One region of the Dehalobacterium formicoaceticum genome, then DNA from elsewhere that is predicted to be linked to it. Evidence: riboswitches for the same ligand, from Rfam matches in the RefSeq annotation. Region 1 holds a riboswitch; each other region holds the start of a gene.

Evidence for each region. A riboswitch is a leader RNA that binds a small molecule or an ion and turns the genes downstream of it on or off. The one in region 1 is predicted to bind cobalamin.
Region 2: linked by a shared signal. The riboswitch ahead of cbiQ (cobalt ECF transporter T component CbiQ) and the one ahead of CEQ75_RS00395 (sodium:solute symporter family transporter) in region 1 are both predicted to bind cobalamin.
Region 3: linked by a shared signal. The riboswitch ahead of CEQ75_RS07835 (ABC transporter substrate-binding protein) and the one ahead of CEQ75_RS00395 (sodium:solute symporter family transporter) in region 1 are both predicted to bind cobalamin.

What each region holds. Positions count from the first base shown of each region.
Region 1 is NZ_CP022121.1:87,311-97,340, forward strand. It holds gene CEQ75_RS00385 (L-serine ammonia-lyase, iron-sulfur-dependent, subunit alpha) at 1-241, opposite strand, end outside; gene CEQ75_RS00390 (ornithine cyclodeaminase family protein) at 285-1,262, opposite strand; cobalamin riboswitch at 1,489-1,695, shown strand; gene CEQ75_RS00395 (sodium:solute symporter family transporter) at 1,915-3,375, shown strand; gene CEQ75_RS00400 (glycine/betaine/sarcosine/D-proline family reductase selenoprotein B) at 3,372-4,685, shown strand; gene CEQ75_RS00410 (glycine/sarcosine/betaine reductase component B subunit) at 4,714-6,009, shown strand; gene grdA (glycine/sarcosine/betaine reductase complex selenoprotein A) at 6,079-6,573, shown strand; gene grdC (glycine/sarcosine/betaine reductase complex component C subunit beta) at 6,570-7,994, shown strand; gene CEQ75_RS00425 (hypothetical protein) at 8,315-8,548, shown strand; gene CEQ75_RS00430 (ATP-binding protein) at 8,595-10,030, shown strand, end outside.
Region 2 is NZ_CP022121.1:3,728,478-3,738,507, forward strand. It holds gene CEQ75_RS18045 ((2Fe-2S)-binding protein) at 1-72, opposite strand, end outside; gene CEQ75_RS18050 (FAD binding domain-containing protein) at 72-908, opposite strand; gene CEQ75_RS18055 (xanthine dehydrogenase family protein molybdopterin-binding subunit) at 905-3,226, opposite strand; gene CEQ75_RS18060 (energy-coupling factor ABC transporter ATP-binding protein) at 3,465-4,322, opposite strand; gene cbiQ (cobalt ECF transporter T component CbiQ) at 4,333-5,097, opposite strand; cobalamin riboswitch at 5,196-5,380, opposite strand; gene CEQ75_RS18070 (adenosylcobinamide amidohydrolase) at 5,608-6,300, opposite strand; cobalamin riboswitch at 6,542-6,732, opposite strand; gene CEQ75_RS18075 (vitamin B12-dependent ribonucleotide reductase) at 6,816-9,086, opposite strand; gene CEQ75_RS18080 (hypothetical protein) at 9,115-9,486, opposite strand; gene CEQ75_RS18085 (TDT family transporter) at 9,535-10,030, opposite strand, start outside.
Region 3 is NZ_CP022121.1:1,589,565-1,599,594, forward strand. It holds partial or broken gene mttB ([trimethylamine--corrinoid protein] Co-methyltransferase) at 1-554, shown strand, start outside; gene CEQ75_RS07825 (DMT family transporter) at 709-1,644, shown strand; gene CEQ75_RS07830 (RNA polymerase sigma factor) at 1,763-1,996, opposite strand; cobalamin riboswitch at 2,253-2,422, shown strand; gene CEQ75_RS07835 (ABC transporter substrate-binding protein) at 2,712-3,860, shown strand; gene CEQ75_RS07840 (FecCD family ABC transporter permease) at 3,873-4,925, shown strand; gene CEQ75_RS07845 (ABC transporter ATP-binding protein) at 4,931-5,713, shown strand; gene CEQ75_RS07850 (cobalt-precorrin-4/precorrin-4 C(11)-methyltransferase) at 5,733-6,506, shown strand; gene CEQ75_RS07855 (hypothetical protein) at 6,545-6,955, shown strand; gene CEQ75_RS07860 (nucleotidyltransferase domain-containing protein) at 7,174-7,485, shown strand; gene CEQ75_RS07865 (nucleotidyltransferase substrate binding protein) at 7,460-7,858, shown strand; gene CEQ75_RS07870 (FAD-dependent oxidoreductase) at 8,037-9,869, shown strand.

The DNA.
Region 1 (10,030 bases):
GGGGATCATCCGCTGCAAATCCCATGATTCCGGCAGCAAGACCAAACGCGGATCCTTGGCCGGAAAAGGTGGTAGCTAGGGATCCCTGAGAGGAAAATTGAAAAACCACTTTGCTCACTTCTCCGCCCATCATGCTGCGGATGATCTGTCCAATGCGCACAGAGGCAGCTGTATGGGAGCTAGAAGGCCCTATCATGATCGGCCCAATGACATCATTAAAAATACTTGCCGGCTGATGCATTTTCATTGACCTCCTTTATTAAATAATCCAAATCGTGAGAGTACTATAGATTAATCTTTTGTCCTATCCCTTTTGTCAAAGCCTTTTTGTAAATGAGGTCGGCTGTCGTGAGATCAAACAATCCCATACCTACCGATTTAAAATATCTGGTTTTCCCCAGCTGAATAGTTTCCCCGGCCGACTTTTTTGCCAGATAATCTCCCATGTATTTCACCCGATCCATGGTCAGAATGCCGTCCGCCAGCGGTTGACTCAGATCACCGCTCTCCTCGCAGGCATAAGGAAGTTCTGTATAGACCTGATCCACCACTTGCCAGATGGCATCTGGTAATTCCCGCATATTAGGCTTCCAGGAACCAACAGCGATGAAGCACTTTCCTTCCAAAAGCTCCGGCCGATTGGGCAGCACCGGTTCAGTCGCCGGACTCGTGGTGATAACAATTTGACTTTTGTTTAATAATTCTACAGTATCATTACAAATGGTGATTTCCGGATTTTTTGGGGCCAGTGCTTGGTTAAGCCTTTTGATATAATCCGCAAGATCCTTATTAAAAGCATCAAATAAGTAGATATGTTTAATTGGTCTTAGGTCGCAGGCATAAAGAATCTGATGGAATCCCTGGACTCCGCAGCCGACAACACCTACCCTCTCGCTGTCAGGATAAGCAAAATGCCGCATGCCTACCCCGCCAACAGCCCCGGTACGTAAGGCAGTTAATGTCTGGGCATCAAGGATCGCCAAAGGATGCCCGGTTTCATAATCATTTAACATCATCAATCCGTATATGAGGGGTAATTTTTTTTCTTGATTCTCAGGAAATAGTGAAAGAATTTTAGTGCCAATCATATCTTTGGTAAAACAAGGCATATAAAGCATATTCTTGTTTTTGTGTTCCACATTAATACGCTCCGGCATATAAAACTCACCGCTTCTGAAAGTATCAAAGGCTTCTTCAATGGTATCCATCATTTCTTTAAGAGTTACTGCCGACTTAATTTCTTTTTCATTTAAAAATATCATTATTTATTGCTCCTCATTAACAAATATTCCTAAGGATTGTGCTAATAATAGAATTTTCATTTTGCGCTATAATAATATGCAACTTCATGTTAATAGTCAACAGATAATTAGCGCTTGATAATAATCAACCTTTGGTATTCTTTACTATTGACTTTATCCTGGGGGCATAATATAATTACGCCCATAATACAAACCGCTTTCTTATTTAATTTACATAAGAAAAACCTATATAACATTGTAACAAGGTGCCCCAACTGGGGATAATAGGGAATCCGGATCATTCCACAGAATTTTTGGTAATGAAGAACGGAGCGGACCCACCACTGTAATTGGTGAGCTTGAAGATGAACCACTGGTTTCGAACTGGGAAGGTTCTTTTCGATGAATGCGATGACCCATGAGCCAGGAGACCTGCCTTATTAACATTAAGTATGAGGATGAAGGTAAAGTCCTACGACAATTTTTAATTGTCGTAGGACTTTTTTTATTCTATTCCAAAGGAGGTGAGCTCATGTTTGGTTCAAGTGCAGGGACGTTTTTAACCGCCGTGATTCTATGTCTCCTGGTGGCGTCTATTGGGATTTCCCTGTTTTGCAAAGATTTATTTAAATTATAAAAAATTTCATGAAACATGAAGAGAAGGGTGATTTTTATGAGCTTGGAAATGATCATCGGTACAATTCTTTTCTTTGCCAGTATTATCGTGGTAACTTTTCTGGCAAAAAAACATACCGGCAATCTGAAAAATTATTTAATTGGTAACAGCAACGTAGGCGGTGCGGTTTCAGCTTTTACCTGGACTGCTTCTGCTGCCAGTGCGGGACTCTTTTTAGGTGCAGCCGGTTTGGCCTATCAATATGGATGGGCGGGGTTAATGTATTTGATCGGTGTATTTGGCAGCATGTTTATCAGCTGGGTTTTTGTCATTCCCAAACTAAGACGGGTAGCTGTCAGCCGTTCGATCTTAACAACGCCGGACTACTTAGTTATGCGTTACGGTGAAAAAAGAATAAAAATAATCTCCGCTTTTTGGACCTTGGTTTTTATTGTTCCCATGATTATTGTGCAATTCGTGGGCGCCGGCTATTTAATCGAATCCACACTGGGCTTGAACTATTTTTGGGGTATGATTATTATCGGTTTGACAGTAGCCATCTCCACACAACTAAGCGGTTATATGGGAGTTGCTTGGTTGGATACCCTGCAAGGATCTATTATGACCATAGGAACCATTGTCATGGTTTATCTTTCTCTGCAAATGATGGGGGGATTTACTAATTTAAACCTTAAGCTTGCCGCCATTGATCCGAGTCTGGTTCAGTTTACCGGTAACATGCCCCTTTCTTTGCAAATCGGACTGATTGTTTCTTACCTGGTGGCCTTTTGGGGACAACCCCATCTTACTGCCCGGGTATGGGGCTTAAAAGATAGCAATGCACTGCGTTCGGCTTTGCCTATTTCCATGATTCTTGGTGTGATCTGGTCCTTCGGCGCCGGATTGGTGGGCTTATCTGCCCGGGTGCTGCACCCCGGTCTTGCATCGCCTGATATGGCTATGCCCAGCGTAATCAACGGCTTGCCGGTATTCTATACCGCTCTGTTGTTTTTTACCCTTATTGCCGCCATGATGACCACAGCAAATTCCTTGCTTTTAACAGCTGCCGGTTCGGTAAGCAATGATATTCTGCCTTTATTTATTAAAGATCAAGACGATCCCCGGGTACTTTATGGGGCAAAACTGATGGTTCTGGTGATCGGTGTGCTTTCCTTCGTTTTGGCTCTTAAGCCACCGGACCTAATTCTAAAAATCAACGCTTTTGCCTTCGGCGGATATGCCCTTATTTTCGGCATCCCTTTATTTCTAGGCGTGATGTGGAAAAAGGCCAATCTATCCGGTGCCATGATCGCTTTGACAGCAAGTCCTATCATCTATATTGCTTGGAAAATGTTTTTATCCCGGCCGACGGGGATTCATGAAATGATCGCTGCCCTGGCGATAACGATTGTTTTGATTCTTTTGGCCACCTTATTTGGTAAAAAACCTACAGAGCAAATGCTGGAGATTTATTCACTGGGGCAAATACCCAAAAATGATCAGGAGGGTCATCAATGAAAAAGCAAATAAATGTCCTGCACTATTTGAATCAATTTTATGGAGGGATTGGGGGTGAAGAAAAAGGCGATGCCCCTCTGGAGTTCCGTGCAGGGGCCATCGGCATCGGCGAGGATCTTGCCCGGTTGCTGGGGCCGGATTTTGTTATGAGCAGCACAGCTATTTGCGGTGATAACTATTTTCAGGAAAATCAGGAAGAGGTTCTGGGGGAGTTAAGAGAGAAGCTGCAAAATTCCGATGTGGATTTAATTGTGGCCGGACCGGCCTTTGGCGCAGGCCGTTATGGCATCGCCTGCGGTGCTGTTTGTGATCATCTTACCAACTCTTTGGATATTTTTGCCTTGATGGGGATTTCCCCGGACAACCCTGGAGTGGAGATGTATCGGCAAAATGAACGCATCTATATGCTGCCCACAACGAAAACCATGCGGGGCATGAAGGATGCTCTCATCAAAATGGCTGCTTTTGCCCAAAGGATCAGTTCGGGGGAAGAAATAGGACCGGCCAAAAAAGAAGGCTATCTTCCCCGGGGCATCCGCAAGGTAATTTTTCGTGAGGAAACAGGGGCTAAAAGGGCTGTAGAAATGCTGGAAGCCAGACTTCAGGGCAGAACATATGAGAGTGAATTGGTTTTGCCTGTTTTTGAAAAAGTCACCCCTCCGGCACCAATTAGTGATATCTCAAAGGCAAAAATTGCTCTTGTAACAACGGCTGGTGTTGTTCCCAAAGGTAATCCGGATCAAATTAAAGCCTTAAATGCAGAAAACTGGGCCAAATATCCTCTGGATTTGCTCTTATCCCGGGACTACGAATGTATTCATGGAGGAATTAACCCCGACTATATTAATGCCCGGGCAGAATTCGTTGTCCCTGTGCAAACAGCATACAAGCAGCAAGAGCAGGGACAAATCGGTGCCCTTTTTGATCAGTATTTTGTCACAGCCGGCTGCGGCGGTGTCATTCATGTTTTTCAAAGAATGGGTCATGAGATGGCGGAAGCTTTGGCAGATATGGGAGCAGATGGTGTGATCCTGACCAGCACCTGAGGTACGGATACGCGCGGCGGAGCTGTGCTGGCTAAAGAAATTGAAAAACAGGGTATCCCGGTGGTATTGTTTACGGCAATGATCCCTCTGGCAAAACAAGTGGGGGCACACCGAATTGTCAAAGGAGTAAAAATTCCCCATCCATGGGGCGATCCCTCCTTAAGCCCTGAGAATAATCAACGCATTGAGGAAAAGATTTTCCAGGCTGCTTTGGATTTACTGCAAAGAGAAGTTCAAGAGCCTGTTGTGTTTCAGCCTGTTTAAGAATCAATTTAAGAAAGGGGGTTATCCCATGTCCCTTGAAATGGGTACCTTTCATGTTGAAAAAGTTATCTTAGATAATAAAACATTTTTAGAGCAAAGAACATTATATATCAATCCCCGGGAGCTGGAGGAATTGCTTTTAAAAGATCCGGCCCTGGCAAAGGTTAAGATAGAAATCGTCGGCCCCGGAGAGAATGCCCGTATTATCCATATCATGGATGCAGTGGAGCCCAGAATAAAAATTAAGGGCGGCGACGTGGTTTATCCGGGCATTGAAGCTCCTGTTTACCGCGGGGGTTCCGGCACCACATACCGCCTGGATGGGGTTGCTGTGATCACCTCCTGCCTGATTCCTTTGAGGAAAGCCGGCGGCCTTTACATTGCCCGGGAAGGAATTTTAGATATGGCCGGGCCGAATGCACCATTAACCCCTTTTTCCGAAACCTGGAATGTGGTTCCTGTGATTACGGTACAGTCCGGCTTGGATGAAGAAACATATGAAAAGGCGCTGCGCAATGCCGGGGTCATTGCCGCCCGTTATTTAGGTGAGGTTATGCGGGAATTAACACCGGATTCCCTTCAGCTTTACTCCACTGACGAAAAAAACCCGGATTTACCCAATGTGATCTACATTAACCAATTGGAATCCTGTGGTCTTTATGGACGCAATTATCTTTATGGCATGAGTTTTGATGATCTGCTGCCTACCATGATTCATCCCAATGAACTGATGGATGGAGCCATCGTCAATGCCCTCCATTCCCATACGGCGGTTCAGACCCCCACTTATTATCAGACCAACAACCCCATTGTGGAAGAGTTATACAAAAGGCACGGCAAAAGCTGGAACTTTAACGGAGTGATTGTGTGCCGGGGTCATTTTGAAGACATTGACAGCAAGTACCGCTGTGCCAACTTGGTGGCAGGTATGGCGCAAATGATGCAGGCGCAAGGGGTGATTGCCACCTGGGAATGCGGGGGCAACACCTTTATGGAAACCATGCTTTACTTAAAGGAATGTGAACAGATGGGCATAAAAACCGTTCTGGTTACCTATGAACACGGGGGAGCTGATGGCAGGGACAATCCTCTGTTTTATTTTGAACCGGAGGTGAACAGCATCGTGAGCACCGGCAGTCTTGATCGGGCGATCCACTATCCGCCGGTGGATCGGGTGGTAGGGGGAGATATGATCCGCCTTTATCCGGAAGAAGGGGGTGTGCTCTATCCTGCTCACCAAGCTCTGGACCTTAATTATCGCTTGGAATCCTGGTGCTCCTGCAACAATGTGGGCATAGTCAATACCAGCTGCGACGAGTTTTAAAAATATCAAAGATAATAAAGGAAGGGAACTTGAAATAAAGCTTTAAATAGCGAAGGAAGGAGCAGCTTAATGCTAAAGGGAAACAAAGTGATGGTGATCGGTGACCGGGACGGAGTCCCCGCCCAGGCTCTGGAAGAGATGGTTGTCAGCGCCGGGGGTGAAGTGATTTTTGCTGCCACCTATTGTTATGTGTGAACTTCCGCCGGAGCAATGGACCAGGAAAACCAAGCTCAGATCAAGGCTTTGTCGGCCAAATACCCCCGGGAAGAAATCGTGGTGGTATTAGGCAGCGGAGAGCCGGAAATGTCCGCCCTTTTGGCGGAAACTGTAGCCATGGGAGATTTTAGCCGTATAGGTCCATTAGCAGGAGTCCAGTTAGGACTCCCCGCCTATCATATTGTGGAAGATGTCATAAAAACAGAAGTTCCACCTGAGGTATACGCCGGTCATATGGCCATGATGGAAATGGTGCTTGATGTTACGGGGATCAGTCGAGATGTTTCTGCGGTAAGAAATCAACTGAATAATAACCATCGGCAAGAGCAAAGGAGCAAAAAACCATGAGCTTTCCGATTATCAAAAGCACCGCCTATGCTTTAATCCATACACCGGGACTGATGTTAGAGGAAATGCGCCATAAAGGCATCCCTTTAGCATCAACTCAAAAGTCATCTGTGAGAAATTTTGAAGAAGTCCTCGCCTATCTGCCCAATCAGGTATTTATCGGAAACATGGCCCCTGAGGAATTAACAAAGCTCCCTCGCCCCTGGTTTAGACAGCTTTTAGCGCAAGCTAAGCGCAAGGGGAAATTTGGTGAAATATTGCCTGAAGAAGAATTCCTCGCCCTGATGAAGGCAGTAGATGTTTATGGTCTTGTCTGTCTGGAAAAATCCTTCCAGGAAAGAACTATTAAAAAAATTGCCGCCCACCCGGCACTTCAAAGCTTAAAAGGTGTCCAGGTGCCCCAAGATACGGGATATGAAATGCAGGAAATTAAAAGAATGATTCAAGAAGAGGCCTGTGTGCCCCTAACCTGTGAAGGCACCATTCAAGGCTGCGTCAAAAAGGGCCATACCACAGATAATGCCCTGACCGCCCGGCACATCAGGGAAAACTTGGCCGCCAAGGCTTCCGGGGTGCTTGCCCTGCAGCTTCTTTTGCAGCAATCAGGCTTAAAACGGTCAGAAGTGGATTATGTCCTGGAAGTATCCGAAGAATCCTGCGGCGATGACGGTCAAAAAGGGGGCGGTGGTTTTGCGAAATCCATTGCTGAAGCCTGTTCCTGCACGAATGCCACCGGATCCGATATTCGCGCTTTTTGTGCCGCTCCGGTACACGGGATGATGCAGGGTGCCGCCTTGGTTCAGGCAGGAATATTTCAAAACGTGGTGGTGGTCGGAGGAGGATGCACTGCCAAGCTGGGCATGAATGGGGTTGTGCATCTCAAGAACCAAATGCCCTTGCTGGAGGATATGCTGGGTTCTTTTGCCTGTCTGATCAGCACCAATGATCATATTCATCCTGTGATACGCACCGATCTGATTGGCCGTATGAAAGTATCCTGCGGGGATTCTCCCCAAAATGTCTTCAAAGAATTGGTGCGTGAACCCCTGGCTCGGGGCGGTTATAAAATATCCCAAATTGACCGCTTTGCTGCCGAACTGGTGAACCCTGAGATTATTGAACCTACCGGCTGCGGTGATGTGACGAAGCGAAATTATCAAATGATTGCCTCTTTAGGGGTGCTCCAGGGTGAATATGGCCCGGATCAGATCAGCAAAGAAATAAACCGTTTCGGGGTACCGGGTTATGCTCCCAATCAAGGGCACATCCCTTCAGGAATCCCTTTTATCGGTCATGCCTGTCAGAGGATATTAGACGGAGAAATGAAGCAAGCAATGATTATCGGGAAAGGCAGTCTCTTTTTAGGAAAATTAACCCGTCTTTATGATGCCCTTTCCCTGATCATCCAGAAGAATACGTAAAAGGTAAGATTCATCAAAAAGAAAAGTATGTCCTTTCCGGAAAGGGCATACTTTTCCTTTTAGATCTGTGACTAATTGATAAGATATTAATTGACGAGCTGAAGGGAAAGGTTTTATAATTATCAAAAACAGGTGCAACACTTTGTTCTTCTTATAGGATTGCGGTTATTTGGCAGATAACTTAGCTAACCATTTTTGCGTTAAACCTTAGTGCTTCATTATAGTGTAGATAGTGTAGGTTTAAATAATAGGAGTTGATATTGATGCAAAAATTAAACGTTGAGATATTTGTAAACGGCAACTGAGTGCGCGGGGCTTTAATGGCCGATTCGGTAAGGTCTTTACCGATTGAAATTACAGATCGTATTACCTTGCAAATGAGAAACTGCTTTACGCGGGAAGGCTTAGACCGTAAAAAGGAGCTGAACGTTCTTGTCATTCCTTCAATAACCATTAATGAAATGCTGGCTTTTGAGACACAAGTTCCGGACGAGGAAGAACTAATTGAAGCTATGGATGAGTTTCTCCAAGATTGTGATAAAAACACAAATTAGGCGGCAGCATCTATTTTAGAAATACTGTTGGGAAAGGATGATGGTCATGACAGTACTGGCACTGCCAGTAGATCAACGGGTAATTGACATTGATTCCAGACGTTTCGCCTCGATAGAAAAAGCCCTGGTGGAACTGATTACCAACTGCGATGACAGCTATGTGCGGCTGGAACGCAAGGGGTTCATGGTGGCCGGAAAAATTGGCATCAGTTACAAACGCTATAAAAATGGCTCTGTTCTCACCGTCAGTGATCAGGCTGAAGGCATGTCCTTTGACCGCATACGTTCTGTGCTTTCTTATGGCGGAGCACATAGTCTTATGTCCCAAGGAGTATCCGGGGGCCGGGGGTTTTTCGGCCGAGGCATGAAACAGGCTATTTTCGGTTTGGGTCACGGTTGGATTGAATCCATTTTTGAAGGCAGATACAGCCGGGTAGATCTTTTCCGGGGCGAGGACGGCCGCTATCTTTTTGACGACGGAGATACTGATCGGCCGGCGGAAGAAAAAGACTACCATCGCCTTCATCTTACCCCCGGAGACACAGGCAGCATGGTAACCATTGTGGTGGACAATCCTCAGACCAATATCCCTTATTTTTCCTCCCTTTCCGCTACCATCAGCAACAATATCTATTTGCGGGACATTTTATTCCGACGCTCTGTAGAAATAACCAACCGCAACCTGAAGGGCAGAAAGAGAATCTCCCTGACTCTGGCTTTTGAGGAACCGGAAGCAGAAGTGCTGGTGGGACCGGACTTCCTCGGATCCTTCATTTACGAGGAAAAAGCCTTTCCTTTTTACCTCACCTTGAAAAAATCCTTGGACGAAGAGCTGGTTTTGAAGGGGGACGAACGCACCAATGGATTATTAATTATTTCCGGTACCGCCGTCTTTGACTGCCAGTTTCTTAATTTTGAAAATCAACTGGGTACGGAATTCCTTTTTGGCACGGTGCGCTGCCCCGGGCTCAGCGAGATGATGGCAGAAGGCGTCCCTATTATCAGCGATGAACGGGAAGGTCTGAACCTCAAGGATCCTTTTGTGCTTGCTTTTTCCGATGGGGTCAGTGAATTGATCCGGGATCCTGTCAACAGGGAAAGACAGCGTCTCAGTCATATTGAGCGGGCCACAACATCCCGTCGCACTCAAAATCTCATTGGACAGGTTTTACAGAAGATGAACCAGGTTGCCATTGAGGATTTAAATATCATGATTTCACCCGGTCCGGGTTCCGGCAAACCGGGTCCCTTTGATACAGGCCGTCCGGCTGTGCTGCGCTTCAGCACCCCCTTTTATTACCGCAAGGTAGCAAAAGCTTTTCATGTATCCCTGCTGGTGAATCAAGATGCTCTTCCGGAAGGAGAGGAAATCACAGTTGAATACAACTTGCCGCCAAGCATTCTGGTACAGCCTGATCCAACAGTTTTAAGCGCCAGGGATATACCTGAAGACGGACGCTTTCAGTGGAAGGTTATCGGAGA
Region 2 (10,030 bases), 130 kb from region 1:
AATGGACACCGACCTGATTTGATTGTTAATATTCAAATCAATATTATTTTGACCCGCATGGTAAATCTGCATTACTCTGCCTCCTCCAGGGTGGTCAACGAATTGAGCAGGGTATTTTTTAAAACATATTCTCGGAATTTTGCCGAGCCGACACCATTATCCAGAATGGGTGCCGGTAAATGCATCAGAGCATCACTGACCCGCTCCTGCGGCGATTTACTTCTGTTATTGAGAGCATCTTCCAGTTCCACTGACCTAAAGGGGAAGGAACAAACCCCGCTTAAACCTATCCTGATCTTGCCATCCTTTTTGATGGCTGCAAGGGAAACCAGTGGATAGTCTATTTTTTCATTTTTCGTTTTTTTTACGTGGATATAAGGAAGCTCAAGATAATCCTGACTGATGATCAACTGTACCAGGAATTCCCCACTTCCCAGATTAATTCTTTCCCGAAAAATCTCTCGGAAAGGTACTCGTCTCGTCCCGTTTATTCCGGCGACAACAGCCTCACTGTCAGTAAGTAGCAAGGGAAGTGATGTCTCTCGGTATATAATAGTGCCGCAAATATTACCTCCGATGGTAATCTTCCCTTGCACGGTGTGATCGGCTATGCGACCGCAGGCCTTCACCAAAAGAGCGTATATTCTTGACTCGGTAATCTGGGTGAGTGTTACCCCAGCGCCAATGATAAGTTTATCGTCCCTAATCTCTAGTACCCGACATTCGGGAATGTTTTTTAAATCAATCACTGCCTGGGTATGGATATTATCCGTCCGGGCCATGGTGATGATTTCCGTACCCCCTCCGTAATAAATAGGGGATCTATTTTGCCTGTTTAATTCATCGAAAGCATGTGCCGCCTCAACCAGGGTATCCGGTCGATAATAATCAAAATCAAAGGGAATCATGTCATCCCTCCTGTTTTCGTTTTCCAAATAAATTCCGGAGTAATGGGAAAATGGTTTAAGTCCACCTGGGCCGCCGCGGAAAGAGCATTAGCCAAGGCACCGGGCATGCCGATGACACCATGCTCTGCCAATCCCCGGGCACCGTAGGGTGCATCTACCTGGGGGGTCTCTACGAATTCCACCAGATATTCCGGATTTTCTCCAAAATGCATTACCTTGTAGGTACGAAGACTGGTGTCCAGCACTATCCCGTCCGCCCCATATGTATATCCTTCCCGACTGCCCATGCCCAGTCCCATGCTCATCCCCCCGGTAATAAGACCCCGGGCAGACTTGGGATTAATCACTTTTCCCACATCCATCACTGTGGCCGCCTTAACCAATCGATAGGTAAATTCCTCAGTATCATATTCCACCTCCACTGCCTGGACACCCACGGTCCAACCCGGGCCAGGTTTACCCTTTCCCGTTTCCGGATCAAGGGGAGTAAGATGATTCATGATATAGCTTCCCCGACCTAAAATTTGTCCGGCAATACCATTGCCGTTGGGGTACTTGTAACCATGGATCACATCGGCAAATGCCACATAAATCTCAGGATCTTCCTTCAAAAGGACTTTTTCGTCGGCAATATCCAATTGATCCGGCGAGCATCTCATCACGGTGGCCGCTAAACTTTTCAGCTGACGGATCACGTCTTCTGCTGCCTCCAGAACAGCCTGTCCCATCATAAAGGTGGTCATGCTGGCCACTGTCTTCCAGTGTTCCGGTGAGGTTTGGGTGTCCACATCCAGATAAACATGGATGCGATTGACATCCATCTTCATTTTTTCCGCCAATATCTGAGCGGCGGTAGTTTTCATCGCCGGACCTATTTCAGTTGCTCCGCAATTTAGGTTGATACTGCCGTCTGTATTAAAACTGATAAACACTCCTGAGATAGCATCGGAGGGAGAATTAGAGGTTTTCCAAAGGCAGCTGATCCCTTTAGCCCGTACTTTGTTTCCTCCGATTTCCAAACGCATGCCTTCCTGCCAGTTTATTAATGCTTTCATTTTCTCCAGACACTGAGTTAAATCCCCCAGATTACTGGAAGTTAACTTCACCTGAGTAGGAGAGAAATTACCAGGTTTGAGGGCATTTTTCAGACGTAATTCTAAAGGATCCATTTTTAGAAGAAATGCTAATTTGTCTACCGCCCGTTCCATACAGAAGGTATATTCCCCATGGCCGAAACCTCTCAAAGAAGTGATATAGGGATGGTTGGTATAGACACAGTAAGCGTCACACCAAAGGTTTTCAATATTATAGGGGCCAGTGCAGTCAATAGCAATGGATTTAGCCATACGGGGGCCAATATCGGCATAGCCTCCGCAGTCTACCAGATAGGTAAATTCCGCTGCCTTAATGATGCCATCTCTGGTGGCGCCTAATTTAATTTTTCCTTCCAGCCCCATACCACAGGGTGATACGGTAAAATCTTCCTCCCTAGTGTTGACGATTTTCACCGGCCTGCCTCCCACCGATTTGGAGGCCATATAGGCCAGGATCTCCAATTGGCCAGTTACCTTACCTCCAAATGCTCCGCCCACCAACGTCGTACGCACAATAACTTTTCCTTCATCAAGCTGAAAGATCTGGCTCAAATGCTTCTTGACAGAAAAAGGGGCTTGAGATGAGGTGTGAATTATGATTCTCCCGTCGGGCAAAATTTCCGCCCGGCAGTTTCTCGTCTCCATAGCCACGTGATTTACCTGGGGATGGGAGAAACTTAGTTCTACCACAGTATTACTTTCTGCCCAGCCCTTTTGCAGATCACCTTTACGTATTTTTATATGATTATTAATGTTGGTGCCCGGTATCGACGCAATTTCCTGATTATCAGCATACTGCCCCAAGTTTTCATGAATAATAATGGCTTCAGGCTTCATGGCATCTGACGGGGAATTCAACGCAGGAAGAGGTTCATAGTCAACTTTGATCCTTTTTACCCCTTCCATAGCCTGCCATTCATTCTCCCCAACCACCAGTGCCACCGGCTCACCAAAATAGCGTACCTTGTCCTTAGCGATAGGGGGTTGGTCAAATAAAGCTGTGCCGATCAAGACCGGGAAATCGTTACCGGTGACTACCGCCCGAACTCCGGGGGCAGACAAAGCTTCATTAATGTCCAGGGACTTGATCTTTCCATGAGCAATGGTGCTGGTTAACATTTTTACATATAAAATACCCCGTTCATGGAAATCATTATTGTATTTCGCCCTGCCGGTGACCTTTGACCAGGATTCCTTTCTGGGTACACTGACGCCAACAGCCATAATTTTTCCCCCCTAACCATGTCTTATCTATCTTATTATTGCACCAATCGTGTTTTATTATGATAATCATAGCAAGAACAAGCACAGCAGTGAACTCGTTCAGCTAAAGCTGAACATCGGGGCCTTCAGATGGGGAATCTACCCCACCTGAAGTGAAAATAGGAGCTCCCACTTATAGAAGTGGGAGTCTTGGAATTTGATAAAAAAAACAGCACTCAAATATGGTGCTGTTCTTACATTAATTTAAACGATCCAAAACCTGCAATTGGGAAAATAAGCTCATTAATTGTTCTTTTTTTCTGGGGATGGGTGTTTCTTCTTTAATCGCCTTGTTTTTTACCAGTTCGTCAAAGACATCCAGCACCCAGGGTTTCCTCAAATTAGCCTTTCTTAACACCTGAGCATTACGAAATATTTCCTCCGGCAATCCTTCGGCAATGATTTCTCCCTTGTTCATAACAAAAATATAGTCCGCCCAAGCATATATCTCATTTAAATCATGACTGGATAAAATCAATGTCGCCCCCGTTTGATTAAAATCATCCAATAACTGCATCATTTCCGCACAATAATAAGGGTCCAAACCGGCGGTAGGTTCATCCAAAAAGATGACCTCCGGCTCCATAGCCAAAATACCGGCAATAGCTACTCTCTTTTTCTGTCCATGACTGAGAAAATGAGTGGGTTTATCTTTAAAATCCCAGGTACCCGTTCTTTTTAAAGCTTGTTCTACCTTGGTACGAATTTTTTCTTCCGGCCATCCCATGTTCACCGGGCCAAAGGAAACATCCTGATATACGCTGGCTGAAAAAAGCTGGCTATCAGGATCCTGAAAAACAATCCCTACATTTTTGCGCAGTTCTTTCAAACTTTTGGAGTTATAATTAACTGAAGCCCCTTTATAAATGATCTTTCCTTTTTCCGGCCGATGCACGCCATTAAAATGTAAAAAGAGGGTAGATTTCCCGGCACCGTTATTCCCCACTACTCCAAACTTTTTCCCTTTCTCAAATTTCAAGGATAGATTTTTCAAGGTAACCGTGCCATCCATATAAGAAAAATTCAGGTTTTCTGCCTCTAAAATATATTCAGACATTATTGACCTCCTAAATGAAAGCTAAAATAATCAGTCCAAGGTCTATCAGACTAAAAACAGCAATATTCGCCAGAGAAAAGTGATATTTGGGGTTAATCACCTTAAGTTCGCTTTCATAACCTCTGGATAATAAACAATCATATAAAGCTTTTGTTTTAAAAAATACTTTCTGGCACAGATTTCCAAAAAGGATGCCAAAAGAGTAGATCGACCGCTTAAAATTGCAATATCCCCAGCGGGAAGACTGGGCAGTGTAAATATTAAAGGCCGTTTCCACAAAAACAAAAATAAAGCGGTACATCAACATCATCAATTCCGCAAATATCGCGGGCACCTTCATTTTTTGCAGCAGATAAATCAACTCAATCATCGGTATGGTTAAGGCAATAAAATACAGGCAAGTCACCGCGCTCAGCGCCCGCATCATAATGGAAAAGGATTGAGCCAGACTGGTTTCCGTGACACCCAGATAAAAGCGTCCCAGTTTTAGACTGGCCAACATTCCGGCAGGATCATCAACAATGAGCACACCAATGGTCACTACGCCAATCAGCAAAAAACTCAATGGTACGAGCATCAGTTTGGCAACTACCCTCCAGGGAACACGGGCTTTAAAAACCAAAAGACCCAACATAATACCGATAATAAGCAAATGAATCAGCGGTTTATGAGCCGTGAAACAAATAACCAGAGTAGCCATGGCAAAAGCAAACTTCTCCCCAGGATGAATCCCACGCATTTTATTGGTATAAACAAATTGGTCCACATAAAACATGATTAACCCTCACTTATCTGCAAATGAAAAATCCCTCAGCCTCCAGCCAAGGGAATCCATAATGATCCTTATATAATAGTCTTCCCAGTTTCCTCTGGCGAAAACTTTTATTTAAGGCAGGTCTTCTGGCTCTCGTGTCATCCTCCTCCCGCACCTTCCCACCCTGAACCTACCAGGCAGTGGCATTACGGGGATTCGTCTTCGATTACAGCGGCGGATCCGCACCGGAATATACACCGGTTTCCCTATTCTCCTTAACGGCACCTAAAATACAATATTCATTTAAATGTATTTTACATCAGTAATCTCCAAAATACAACTACTTAATCAAATGATCTTTAATTCCTTTCACACACTTACACAAAGAAACCTGTACATATCTCCCTGTCTACAATATAAAGACCTAAAACCAATATTAATAATTAAAAACTCCTTCCGAAATACAGAAGGAGTTCGTGATTTCGGTAATTTCCCGAAGACAGATCTTCTACCCAAGATAAGTGAGTTTTTTTAACCATGAATCTCCTTATATCGGAAATACCGATGGATGGCTTCTGTCACTGATTTCCTTACAGTACGTCCGATCATACCACCTACTACAGTTGCCGTACCGGCATAGGGGAGGCTTTCCCCTTTCCCGGTCGCGGCAATGACTACCGCATCGGTAGATGTACCGGAAGCGGGTTCACCGGTAAATATATCCTTAATTTTCAGATCTTGCAGAGCCATGGTTTTAGCTTCTGTGGCCGTGATCACAGCATTGACCATGCCTCCCTCGGTCAAATTGCCATCCACAAGCAGAATGATGTTGATAGTACCCATACCCTGAAAATCCATGGGTGGAGGGGTGCCTCCCGCTGCCATGGCATTACTGGTTCCTGCAGTGACAATGGCAGTAACTGATATATCCTGATTACCTTCAGACTCCACCGCTGCATCTTTCACATGGGCAGCCGTCATCATGCCCACACATTGATCCGGTGATATTTCAATTTCTTTAATCCCCTTGGCAAGATCCTCCATAGGGTCATCCCCGGAATAACCGGATATGACCTGTTGGTTTACGACAAAATTGGGCGTATTGAATCCTCCGCCTAAGACGGAAGAATTTAATGTGATCAGTTTTTTTTCTGAACAAAGCACTAATATATTATTTTTTTCATATAACCTGATCCCCGGTACTTGAATTTCATATTCAAACATTTTACCTCTGCACCTGCCTCAAACCTACTGAAATCCCCTCTCAAACCTGGATTTTTTTAATATGCTTTTATATTATGTCATCGCTCCTTAAGATCTAAAAAAATTTTTCAGCCCGGCCCAGATTACAAGCCGGGCAAAAAATTAAGGAGTTGTTATGGCTAAAATAATAAAACCTCATCTTCTTAAGAAAATGAGGTTATAAACAATGCATACTGCGCACCCCTTTTTCCGCGAAAGGAAATTACACCTTTCGAACTAGGCAGGTTTCCTGACTCACATATCATCATTTTGCTTTCCTATCATGAAAATCCTTAATGGATTTCAAAGCAAAACTCCTCGTTTACAGTGGCGCGACCGTCCAGGATTTTAACCTGGTTCCCTATTACCCCTTGATGATTCTTATTCAAGGGCACCTAATTCCAAGTACTATTCATTTGTTTGTAACATTCTAACACCTAACCTTAAAGAAAGCAAGAAATATTTCACAATATTATTCACAATCTTTTGGGCTGATCTTAACCACACTTACTATATCCGCAAGATCGGCAGAGGACGCAGCCTCCTTCATGTTCCAGATCACCTCCGCATTCCGGGCAGGTAATATCTTTCTTCTTTTCTTGTTGCTTATAAAGATTCTCAACTTCATTGGCCATATCATTCAAGTCATGACCATTGCTTTCCATCACAGCAACGTCCAAAACCTTTTCTAAAGAACGGGCGATGGCATCGGGACAAGACAAAACTCGGATATTTGTCCCTTTGGATTTACGGCTTAGGGTCGATGGGCAGCGGATTCCTTTCATTTGCTCAATCACAGCATCGGGGCTGATTCCCGATCTTAAAGCCAGTGACACCAGACGACTGGTGGCTTCCGTCTGGGAAGGGCATCCTCCCCCTTTGCCCAAATTGGTAAATACTTCACAAATTCCATTGGTGTCATAGTTCACCGTGATATATAAATTCCCACAACCGGCAATTGCCTTTTCCGTGATTCCCTGGGTGATTTCCGGACGAGGCCGAGGAGCAATCTTGCCATCACCCGAGGTACTGGACACATTTATCTGATCCGGATCGGTCACTTCACCTACATTAAGTACCTGACCCTCCCGCGACCCATCCCGGTACACAGTCAGTCCTTTACACCCCAATTCATAAGCCAGGAAATATGCTTCTTCAATTTCTTTTACATGAGCATTTCGGGGAAAATTAATGGTTTTACTTACGGCATTATCCGTATACTTTTGGAATGCGGCTTGCAAGCGGACATGCCAATAAGGAGAAATATCCTGAGTTGTCACAAAAATACGTTTCACCTCATCAGGAATACCTTTAATCATGCTCACAGAACCAAGTTTTTTGACCTTTTCCATTAATTCAGGTGTATAAAAGCCTTTTTCCAAGGCAAGGCGCTTAAATACAGGATGAACCTCCATCAGTTTGTCTTCATCCATGCAGACCTTGGTGTAGGCCACAGCAAAAAGAGGCTCAATCCCGCTGCTGCATCCGGCAATCATACTGATGGTGCCGGTGGGGGCAATGGTGGTGGTGGTGGCATTTCTCAGGGGCATGTTTTCTTTTTCCCAGCGGCTTCCATGATACTGTGGAAAAGTACCTCGATCTTGCGCCAAATTCATGGAAGCCTTCTTAGCCTCACTATTGATAAATTTCATGATCTGTTCCGCCACAGTGACAGCTTCTTCCGAATCATAAGAAATTCCCAATAAAGTTAAAAGATCGGCAAAACCCATCACCCCCAGACCGATTTTCCGGGTTTCTTTGGATCGGGCCCCGATTTCCGGTAAAGGATAGGTGTTGGCATCAATGACGTTATCCAAAAAATGAACGGCCAGATGAACCGTTTCCTTCAGCTTTTCGTAGTCAATGCCCCGACCATCATCTTTTCCCATCCGGGCCAGGTTAATAGAACCCAGGTTACAGGACTCATTTGGCAGCAAAGGTTGCTCTCCGCATGGATTGGTGCTTTCAATTTCCCCCATATGCTGCAAAGGGTTGTCCCCGTTGATGCGATCCAGAAAGACAATCCCCGGCTCCCCGCTTTCCCAGGCTTTTTCCACTATCAGCTTAAATACTTGGGCTGCATCCAGAACACCCATCACTTTTTTCCCAATAGGATCTCTCAGCGGATAGGTTTCTTTTTTTCTCACCGCAGCCATAAATTCCTCGGTAATACCCACACTGAGATTAAAATTTGTCAACTCCGATTTATCTTCTTTGCATTTAATAAATTCTAAAATGTCAGGGTGGTCAACCCGAAGAATACCCATATTGGCACCCCGGCGCTTGCCTCCTTGTTTGACTGCTTCTGTAGCCGTATTAAAAACTTTCATAAAACTAATGGGACCGGAAGCTACCCCACCGGTGGAACGCACAACGGAGCCTTTTGACCGGAGCCGGCTGAAACTAAACCCGGTTCCCCCGCCGCTCTTATGGATCAATGCCGTATTCTTAACTGCCTCAAAAATCCCCTCCATCGTGTCGGGCACCGGCAAAACAAAACAAGCCGATAGCTGCCCCAATGGCAGCCCCGCATTCATCAATGTAGGGGAGTTGGGCAGAAAATCAAGGCTCGTCATCAGATGATAAAAACGATCGTGAAGTGCAGCCACCTCTTCTTCCTTAGCTCCATAAACCAGATCTATCTCCGCGATCGACTTGGCGACCCGATCAAACAACTCTTCCGTACTTTCAATTATTTCTCCTTTTTCATCTCGGTTTAAATACCGGCGCTCCAATATTGCTAAAGCATTTTCTGTTAAATCTAACATTTTCTGTACCCCGCCAATCATCTATTTATTAATTCATGAAAGTAATATATACAACACCTGCTTCTTTTTTCCCTTTTAATAGCTCACAATGCCTTAAAACAGTAAATTGTTTTTCGATTTCTGCCAAAGGCAGCGCAAAACGCTCCACTAGTTGATCCCGGGTAACCTGTCCCTGCTCCCGGACAAATTCATAAATATTTTTCTGTAAATCAGTTAATCCTTCTGTTCCCGTTTGACCGGTCATTTGGCGATGCATTTTAGCGCTGTGCACCGCTGCAACATCACAAGTCTTGGGAGGCTGAACTCCAGCTACGAAACAATCCTCACAAACGATTTTCCCATGCAGCTTCATTTCATCTCCTGCCGGGATTTCCACCCGGCATTTTTCACATAAAGTCACCTTATTTCCTCCTTTTCTCAATAAAACTAGCCTTATTTTCTTCTATTATTATATCTCATATGTTTTATCTTTTTGGGAGAAGACCTTTTTCTCTTTCTCCTCTTTCATTGTAGTGATTAAGTATTGCAGATACTTAAAAAACACATATAAGGTAATCAACACAGCCAACCACAGCTGCAGCCACGCTAGCTCATGAAGGAGAGGTATCGTTTGCTGCCCCTTGGTAAAAAAATCATCTGCCAGCTTCATAGCGGTAGCGCTAATCACAAGGGGAAAGGTAAAGGCAGAATAACTAGTATAGAATTTTAAGCTCAATAATCTTGGCAGAAGAATTAATATCGCTGCATAGAATAAAATTGACATGGTGAGCAGCAGTTTAATAAGCATTATGTTATGCTCCGTAAAGGAATTTAAATACCCTGCCAGAAACATACTATTCGGTGCCGCTAAAATCACTAATGTGGGCAAGGCAGCCTCCGGCATATCCTTCACCCTTAGGACCCGGTATAAAACAAGCACCAAAAGGAAAATGTAGACTACCAAC
Region 3 (10,030 bases), 1.5 Mb from region 1:
CCGGGGTAGCCAGTATTGCCAGAATGTATAATATCCCAACTTTAGTTGCCGGTGGGTAGACTGACAGCAAGGTTCCCGATATGCAGGCCGGACACGAAAAGACTCTCACCGCCCTCCTTCCCATGTTAGCAGGTGCTAATATGATCTATGGACCGGGCATGTTGGAGAGTGGGATTACTATGAGTCTCGGCCAAGTGGTTGCCGATGCTGATTTTGTGCGGATGATTAAGATGGTTTTGGAGGGTGTTCCGGTTAATGAAGAGACCCTCGCATTGGATGTCATCCATAATGTAGGCATTAAAGGACAATATCTGGGAGAAGAACACACATTCCAGCTCTTTAAAGAACTGCAGTCCGCACCCAAAATTATGGACCGCCATAACCGTGAGGAATGGAGCACAATGGGTGCCAAGGATATGGCGCTAAAGGCGGATGAAGAAGCACGCCGCATTATGGAAACCCATAATCCTCAAGTATTGTCGGATGCACAAAAAGAGATGATCCATCAAATTGTCCAAGATGCAGAGAAAGAACTGATTGTAAAGAAAAAATAAACCAGGATTCAAATAGGCTGTGTTATCCGGCATAATGGGCAGGGTTCCATTCTTCGGGCAACACAGCTTACTACTTAAATTTTCCCATTTGACAAAAGTGAAATAATAAAGTAGGGGGAATTATCCATGACGAATACCATGAGAGGGTTTGTGTTTGCAACATTGGCAGGTGTGTGTTGGGGTACCTTTGGCACCTTCGTCGGAATTTTTAAGTAGTTTTGGTTTCAGTGAAACAGCTATTGGCATCTTAGGTCCCGGGTTAATGGTCATCTTTTTTTTAACCAGAATTTTAATTCGTAAACCCCAGGTATTAAAGGTCGATGTCAGAAGGTTAGTTTTGTATATTTCAGTGGGTGTTGTTGGTGTTGTTGGTGTTTTAGGTTCAACCTGGTGCTATGCGGTGGCACTAAGTAAAGGAGTGCCTTTGGGAGTCACTTCAATTTTAACTTTCCTAAATTATTTTATTGTTGTGCTCTTCTCGCGTATTATCTGGAAAAATAAAATTACCCCTATCAAAATTGTCTCAGGGATTGCTACAATTATTGGTATTGCTTTTATTCTGAATGTGTTTGGTACACTTGCCGCCCCGGCCGAAGGGCTTTTTTGGATGGCAATCGTGGTCCTTTCCTTTGCCGGTGGGTTTCTTCTTTGCAAATATGCCGTGGATTTGGGATATGATTATGATGCATATTTAATGTATACTAATTTGTTTGCCGTGATAATTTTATCCTTTATCAATCCCCCCTGGGCTGTGGTCAGCGAAATTCAAATCAACGTGGGGGTGCATGGAATCCCGGCAGTTATGGCAATTTTGGGGTTTGGACTGATTCCTATGGTGTCAAGCTACTATTTCCTGATGACTGCTTATAGTTATTTGGAAGCTCCATTGGTGATCATTATGTACAGTCTTGACCCGGTGGTTGCCTCTATTTTAGGATTTTTGATATTTGGGCAAAGTCTGGTTCCTTTTCAAATCTTCGGGATCTTCCTTGTTTTAGCTGCCCTCGTTTGGCTGCAGCTAACAGAACGGGCTTTGGAAAGAAAACAGTTCAGGGAACATCAAGATCCCGTCAAGATGATTGTCACTTAATTTTTTGCCTCTTTCCCTCCTGATACGCATGGATAGAACAAAAAAACAGCTCAACAACCAGCAATTTTCTGATTGTTGAGCTGTTTTGTGTTTGGTACTAAACTTCCCATTGATCCCTTTAAAAACCGTATCCTCTATACTTTTTTAATTGCTCCATTTTCATTTTTTTGATATAACAAGGCTTTATATACTTAGGCATTTGCAACTGATTTATTGATTTTATTGCCTTGACAACACTTTCATTCACGATATCTTCCGCATCCTCCCGGTTTTTTGCGTAAGTGTAGGCAAAACGATAAGCGCTATCGATATTTTCCATTAAGTAATTTTCAAACAGCTGTTTTTTGTTCATCTATGCTCCTCCTCACATATGCTTAGACTAATGAAGCAGGAAATAAGTTTTGCTTTTTATTAGGTTTTCTATTATGACCGGGTGAAAGGGCACATATGAAAATATAATTTGCTGTTTTTACATTGTACCGGGTAAAAACAAATCGTCGTACTACAATGTGATTATAATCGAAAGGAAGAAGAGCAATAATTTAGAAATAATTAGTAGATAATTAGGTTGACATTTGATTATTATGGCAGTAGACTATTGTTGTATTGTAAAACATTTTTAATTTAATATTTTATTTAAATCATGGAATCAGGTGCAAATCCTGAACAATCTGGTTACTGTAATGCGGAGCAACTCCATTATGCCACTGCTGAATGCGGGAAGGCGGAGAAAGCGATGAAGCAAAGTCAGGATACATGTTTAAATAATGATGTATTATTATTTTCCAATGAAAAATAATGTACAGGATAAAGCCATATATCGGCTAAAGATTGATTGAGACATAGCACACCTGTATTTTCATGTAGAAAATGCAGGTGTTTTTTTATGCTCAGTATATTTTTTTCAACTCAAAAGAGTATGCAATGTTGGCAGGATGGAGGTGAAGAATTAAAAATAAAAGGAAAACATACTCAATGAGAAGGAAGAAAAATAGAAAAATTACTAAGATTAGTAAAGAAATAGCTCAAAACAATGATAGAGCTATTCTTAGAAAGGTGGGGCTAAAATGAAGAGGAAAATCGGATTAATTTTAATGTCGGTGCTTTTGATATTTTCACTATCTGCATGTGGAACAGATACTAAAGAAACAGGAAAGGCAGGAGGGCAAGAAACAGAGGGAGGGGAAAGCTCTGAAATTACGGTTACAGATATGTTGGGGAGGGAAATTAGTATTAAAAAACCCATTGAAAGAGTAGTAGTAAATTATTGGGAAGCACTAGAATTCTGTATCGCTGTTGTGGGAGAAGATTTTATTGATATGCCGGTAGGAGTTGGATTTTCCGGTACCGGGGAACAATTTCAAAGAATATACGAAGAAAAATATCCACAACTCCAAGATCTGCCTTTAGTAGGCGGAGGTGGTCAAAATGAATATGATATTGAAAAGATAATTTCATTAAAACCAGATCTTTTTATTGCCAATGTATTTGGTCATTTATCGGAAATAGCCTTAGATGCTGCAGAAAAACTAGAGAGAGCAGGGATTCCTACTTTAATTTTAACCAGATCAGAAGATCCATCTACTTCGCCCCAAGAAGCCGTATTGCTCGTTGGTAAAATCTTCGGAACAGAAGATCGGGCACGAGAAATGGCAGGTTTTTTAGATGAACAATTTGCAATCATAAAAAGTAAAAACCTATCTCAGAAAACAGATAAACCAACAGTTTATGAGGAAATGGGTTGGGGTACCAGAGAAGAATATAGTTCAACCGGAATAACTGATGGCTGGGCTGCTTTGATAGAGCTGGCCGGCGGAGAAAATATTGCAGTTGGCAATGTGGGTGATAATAGTAAAATAGATCCTGAATATTTGCTAACAACAAATCCCGACTATATCTTTGTGACATATTTATTAGGATATTACACTCCTGAAGAAGCTCAAGAAAATATGGATGCCACTGTAGGAGAATATGTTCAAAGAAAAGGTTGGGACAAGCTAAATGCCGTTCAAAATAACAATGTCTTCTCATTTTTTCACAATCAAGCACAAAATCAATGTGGATTCTATCCTGCATTAAAAATGGCAAAGCTTTTCTATCCCGGTGAATTTGAAGATATCAACCCTGATGAGCGATTAAAAGAATTCTTTGACCGCTTTATGCTTACAGAGTATGAAGATGGAATTTGGTTTTATCAATTAGGAGAACAACTTTAGGAGAACAACCAAATGAGCGAGAGTAATTTAAAAAGCACTTTAAAAGCCAGACAAATTTATGCAGGTATCATTAAGAAAAAATCATTGATTATTTTCCCTTTGATAGCTCTTATCCTGATCAGCATAGTTGTCAATTTATTTGTGGGAAGTGCAGATTATAATTTTACAGAAACAATAGATGCACTTTTGGGAACTACAGAAGATGAGGTTTCAATGTTTGTGATTTGGGGGCTGCGTATGCCGGTGGCGCTATCGGCGGTCGTGATCGGTGCTGCATTAGGGATGGGCGGATGTGAGATGCAGACAGTTTTAAGAAATCCCATGGCAAGCCCTTATACATTGGGATTATCTTCAGCAGCATCATTGGGCGCCGCGATCGCGATTATATTAAAGCTTTCCATCGTTCCAGGTGTCGGTACATTTTTGATAACCATAAATTCCTTTATATTTTCTTTACTGGCGGCAGGGATGCTCTATCTGTTTTCAAAAAGGGAAGACGCAGATCGGAATACTTTAATATTATTCGGTATCGTGATGAACTTTTTATTTAGCTCTTTAACCCAATTATTACAATTTGTTGCTGACGCATCAGATTTACAATCTTTAGTATTTTGGAGCTTTGGCAGCCTGAACAAGATTGATTGGATTAAACTGTTAATTATCACAATCGTGACGATACTTTGCGCATTTGTTTTTAGCCGGAATATTTGGAAATTGACTGCCATGTCATTATCCGATGAATCAGCGATAAGCCTGGGTGTTGATGTCAAAAAAACGCGCAGAAATATTATTTTTATCGTGGCCTTGCTGACGGCAACTGCCGTAAGTTTCGCCGGAACGATCGGCTTTGTCGGTTTGGTAGCGCCCCATATTGCCAGAATACTTTGCGGAGAAGAACAGAGATATTTCTTGACTGCATCAGCATTGATAGGTGCCTTGCTGCTATCCGTTGCTTCGATTGTCAGTAAATCCCTTGTTCCTGGCGTTATAATTCCCATTGGATTGGTGACTTCCCTTATTGGGATACCATTCTTTGCCCTCTTAATTTTAAAAAGAAAGGGATGATATCTATGATAACAATTGAAAACCTTTATTTTAAATACGATAAAAATCCAATATTCACAGATTTATCCTTATCATTAAAAGATAAAGTAAATATAATCGTCGGACCTAATGCCGCAGGAAAATCCACCCTATTAAAGTGCATTTTTGGCTTGCTTCCTGCTAAAGGGGAAATTCTTTGGGACGATAAGCGGCTATCAGAAATCCCCAGAAAAGAAAAAATGAATCTAATGGTTTATCTTCCTCAACAAGACATGGCCGAAACAACTTTGACTGTTTTTGAGACCGTTTTATTAGGAAGATTAGAATCTTTAGCATGGAAGGTAGGTGATGATGATTTAGAAAAGGCTTTAACAGCTTTAGAAGCCTTAAATATTGATAGCATTGCACGCCGGAAAATGAATCAACTTTCTGGAGGACAAAGAAAATTAGTATCAATTGCTCAGACCTTGGTCAGGGATCCGAAGATGATCTTGATGGACGAACCGACAAATAGTCTGGACATGCAAAAGCAATTAGAATTATTCTCGATCATAGAAGAAGTGTCTATTAAAAAAGATATGATGTTTATTATTGTGATGCACGATATTAATCTTTCCAGTCGCTATGCCGATTCTTTGGTCGTCTTAAAAAGCGGCGGGGAATTTTATTCCCAGGGAAATCCGAAAGAAATTGTAACAGAAGAAATGCTGAAAGAAGTTTATGGCATCGAAGCTTATGTGATGTTAAACGAAAATGATATTCCCGTAGTATCACCGATTCGTTCAGTAAAAGATACGATTGCACAATAGGGGAGAAGGGAGAAGAGATATGGAAACAAAGGTATTTATCGTGGCGGGAGGTCCGGGGGATGCTGAGCTTATGACGTTGAAAGGACAAAGAATTATTGACAGCGCCGATCGTATTTTTTTCAGTACCCGTTTTACTCCGCAAGAGATGTTCAGCAATACTAAGAGTAGTTGCAAATTTTATGATAGCTTTGCTTATTCTTATGATGAAAAATTACAATTAGTCAAGGAGGCAGTCAGCAAAAAACAAATCACGGCTTTCGTAACCATGGGAGATCCTTGCCTGTATGGGATGATCGGCGGTCTAACAGATCGTTTTGAAAATGAACAGATCGATTATGAAGTCATCCCTGGTGTTAGTTCCTTCAATGCTGCTACAGCTTTGCTTAAAAGAGGCATGACGGGGTTGGGACTTCCCAATACGGCAATTTGTACCACCTTACGAGATAGAGAAGATGGAGAGGAATATTTTAACCTGGTTGCCGCCCTTGGTGCGAGTCTGGCGATCTTTATGTCCGTAGAGCTCCTTGACCGGGTAATCCACGTGCTGAAGAAATACTATCCCATGACTACACCGGTTGTTGTCATTTGCCGTGCCACTTGGCCGGAACAGCAAATTGCCCAAGGTAATTTGCTGACGATTAGTGATTTAGTTTCAGAGCAAAAAATTACCGACGGACTCATTTTGGTCGGTGAATTCATTGATAAGGAATACGACTATGTTTTGGAGAAGGAGTTTACGGAAAGGAAGAAAAAGGAGGCAGCAGAGCGTGAGGCGGCAGGCAAAAATAAATAATGGTATCAAGTAAAAATCTTTAAGGAAGAAGGGCTAAAATGAAGAAAAAAATTGGATTAATTCTCATGTCGCTGTTATTGATATTTTCACTATCTGCATGTGGTACTACAGATTCTGTAGAAACAGGAAACGCAGGAGAGCAAGAAATGGGATATTACTCTCCTGAAGAGGCTCAAGAAAAGATGGATTCCACTGTAGGGGAATATGTTCAAAGAAAAGGTTGGGACAAGCTGAAAGCTGTTCAAAATAATAATGTATTCGCATTTTTTCACAATCAAGCACAAAATCAATTTGGATTCTATCCTACATTAAAAATGGCTAAGATTTTTTATCCAAATGAATTTGAAGATATCAACCCTGATGAGAGATTAAAAGAATTCTATGATCGCTTTCTGCCGATAGGGTATGACGATGGAGTTTGGTTTTATCAATTAGGGGAACAATTTTAATGAGGGAGTGATTCAATAGCAATGAAAAACAGGGGATGTTCCTTGTTCGAGGCAGATATCCAGACTTAACAGTTTTACTGTGATAAGATCTATCAGTGACAGAATAGAGAACCGTCCCCTGTTCTACCCAGAACACTCTAAATGCTAAGTTTAGGGAATTTTTTTGTTAAAGAATTTGGTATAATATAATTGTCTAATAGTGGAAGGGAGGGATTTAAATGAATAACATCTTAGATGAAGGCTTAATTTCCAATATAAAAAAACTTGGGAAAAAATATCAAATAGATAAAATTGTATTGTTCGGCTCCCGTGCAAGAGGGGATAATAGATTTAATAGTGATATCGACCTTGCAATTTTCACATTGCCGGGGTTTTCTGACAAAGGATATTTGACTAGTGACATAGATGATCTTAATACGCTTCTTAAAATAGATGTTGTATTTATTAATAAAGATACAGATATAAAACTACTGAAAAATATTGAAAAAGAAGGAGTACTATTATATGAGCAAGCATCGAACCAAATTTGATAATTTTACATACGCAATTAAACAACTAAAAAATGGGGTTTCAATGTTTAGTGCGGAAAATGACCTGTTAAGGGATGGATTGATTCAGAGATTCGAATTTACCTTTGAACTTGCGTGGAAAACCCTTAAAGTATGTTTTGAAGATGAAGGACTACTAGGAATTAACTCTCCTAAATCTGTATTACGGGAAGCTTTTTCAACAGGTCTTTTAGATGATGATAAACTATGGCTAGAAATGTTAAATGACAGAAATTCTACCTCTCATATATATAGCGAATCATTGGCGATTGAAATCTGTAATAAAATTATTGAGAAATATGCAGATGCTTTTGAAAGTCTAGCATCAAAAATTAGAATTAGGTATTTTGAATAGTGGTGCAGGTAATTCAAATGCAACAGTATTTTTCTGGCAAAGGGTAATCAACCGAATATTACCGGACAACACATCCATAGATCATTATTGGAATCCATGGTATAATTACCGCAAACAATGAAAATTTTGTCAGAAATACGCGGTGAAATTTTCCTAAACATAAGGAGGAGGGAGAAGGATGAAAAGGTGGATTTGTAAGGTTTGTGGGTATATCCATATGGGTGAAGAGCCACCAGAGAAGTGTCCCCAATGTGGTGCGCCAAAAACAGAGTTCCAGCTTATGGAGGATCAAGGTTTGAAAGACGGTAAACTGGTGGCGCAAGCAACGAAAAGGGAGCTGTTACCGGCCACGATTCCAAATAATGAGGGAAAAGGTCACGGGACTGCAGATACAGCGGCAGATGTCATTGTTGTAGGTTCCGGTGCCGCAGCCTTTGCCGCAGCCATCACAGCAAAAAACGAAGGCTGCTCGGTTATTATGCTGGAGAAAGCAGGCGAGATCGGCGGCACGACAAAGCGTTCCGGCGGCGGATTCTGGACACCCAACAATCGATTTCAAAAAGCTTGGGGCATCAAAGAAGATCGGGAACAAACCCTGAGATATATGGCTCGTTATTCCTATCCCCATCTCTACCAGCCCGAGGGTGAACGCTACGGGGTTCCGGAGAATGAATTCCAGCTGATGGAGGCCATGGTCGATCATGCGGCCGAAATGACTGAATATTTGGAGAATCTTGGTGTATTTGAGCTGACGGAGCAAATCAACTGGACAGGCCAGATGCATCTTGATTATCAGGATCATCTCCCGGAGAATAAATCCCTGCGCGGACGGCTTCTTTTCACCAAGGATGATCAGGGCGAAGTGGGCTATGGTTTTAACCTGATCAACCGCTTTAAAGCTTGGGCGGAAGATCACAACATTCCCATGCTGGTCAATCATGAGGTGGTCCGGATTCGCAAAGATGACCGGGGTAGGGTCATTGGTGTGGAAGCAAAATCTGGTGATCAGACAATTTCCTATACCGCATACCAGGGTGTGATCTTCGGCAGCGGTGGTTTTTCCCACAATCCTGAGTTGATGCTGCATTTTGGAAAAGGCCCCATCTTCGGCGGTTGCTCTGCTCCCTCTAATACCGGGGACTTTATTACCCTGGCAGGAGAGATCGGTGCAAAGTTAGGCAATATGGGCGGTGCTTTTCGAGCGCAGAGTGTCTTTGAAAGTGTCCTGGAAAATCCGGGAGGTTCCAATAATCTCTTTTTTATTCCGGGAGACAGTGTGCTGGAGGTTAATCGCTACGGCCATCGGGTGATGAATGAAAAGCGGAACTATTCGGATCGGGGTATGGTTCATTTCGTTTGGGATCCAAACCGGGCCGAATGGACCAATATGCTTCTCTTCATGATTTTTGATGCAAGAACGGCTGATCTCTGGCAGGGCATGCCCCCTTACCCGGCAGAAGGCCAGGAGGCTTCCTATATGATCAAGGGAGATAGCTTGGAAGAGCTGGGAAATGCCATCGGAGAGCGTTTGTCCAAACTAAAAGATCATACCGGCGGCTTTATGCTGGATGAGCATTTTAATGAAAACTTTGCAGTCACGGTAGAGCGGTTCAACGGTTTTGCAAGGGCAGGCCGGGATGAGGATTTTCAGCGGGGTGAATTTGCCTACGACAGAGAATGGACCACCTTTCCTCCTACCAAACCGGATGCCGGCAAATGGCCTGAGGATATGACTAAAAACTATACCTTAGCTCCCCTCCGTGAGGAAGGTCCATATTATTGCGTGATTTTGGCTTCCAGCACCCTTGATACCAACGGCGGCCCGATGATTAACAGAAATAGCCAAGTGCTGGATGTGCGAAGTCAGGTTATTGAAGGATTATACGGTGCGGGAAATTGTATCGCATCACCCACAGCCAATGCTTATTGGGGTGGGGGCAGCACTATTGGACCTGCTATGACATTTGGTTACATCGCTGCTCAGCATATCGCGGGGAATACAGATAAATAACGATTATTGTTGATTCTGCTGCAAAAACTTCATTTTTTGCAGCAGAATCATTGTTATTTAACATGATTAGGTTGTGTTACTGCTTAATTTTAGTATAAGTTTAGCATTATTTTCTTTCCTAATATTATAGAGACGATTGAAAAAGATGATTTGTTACAGAA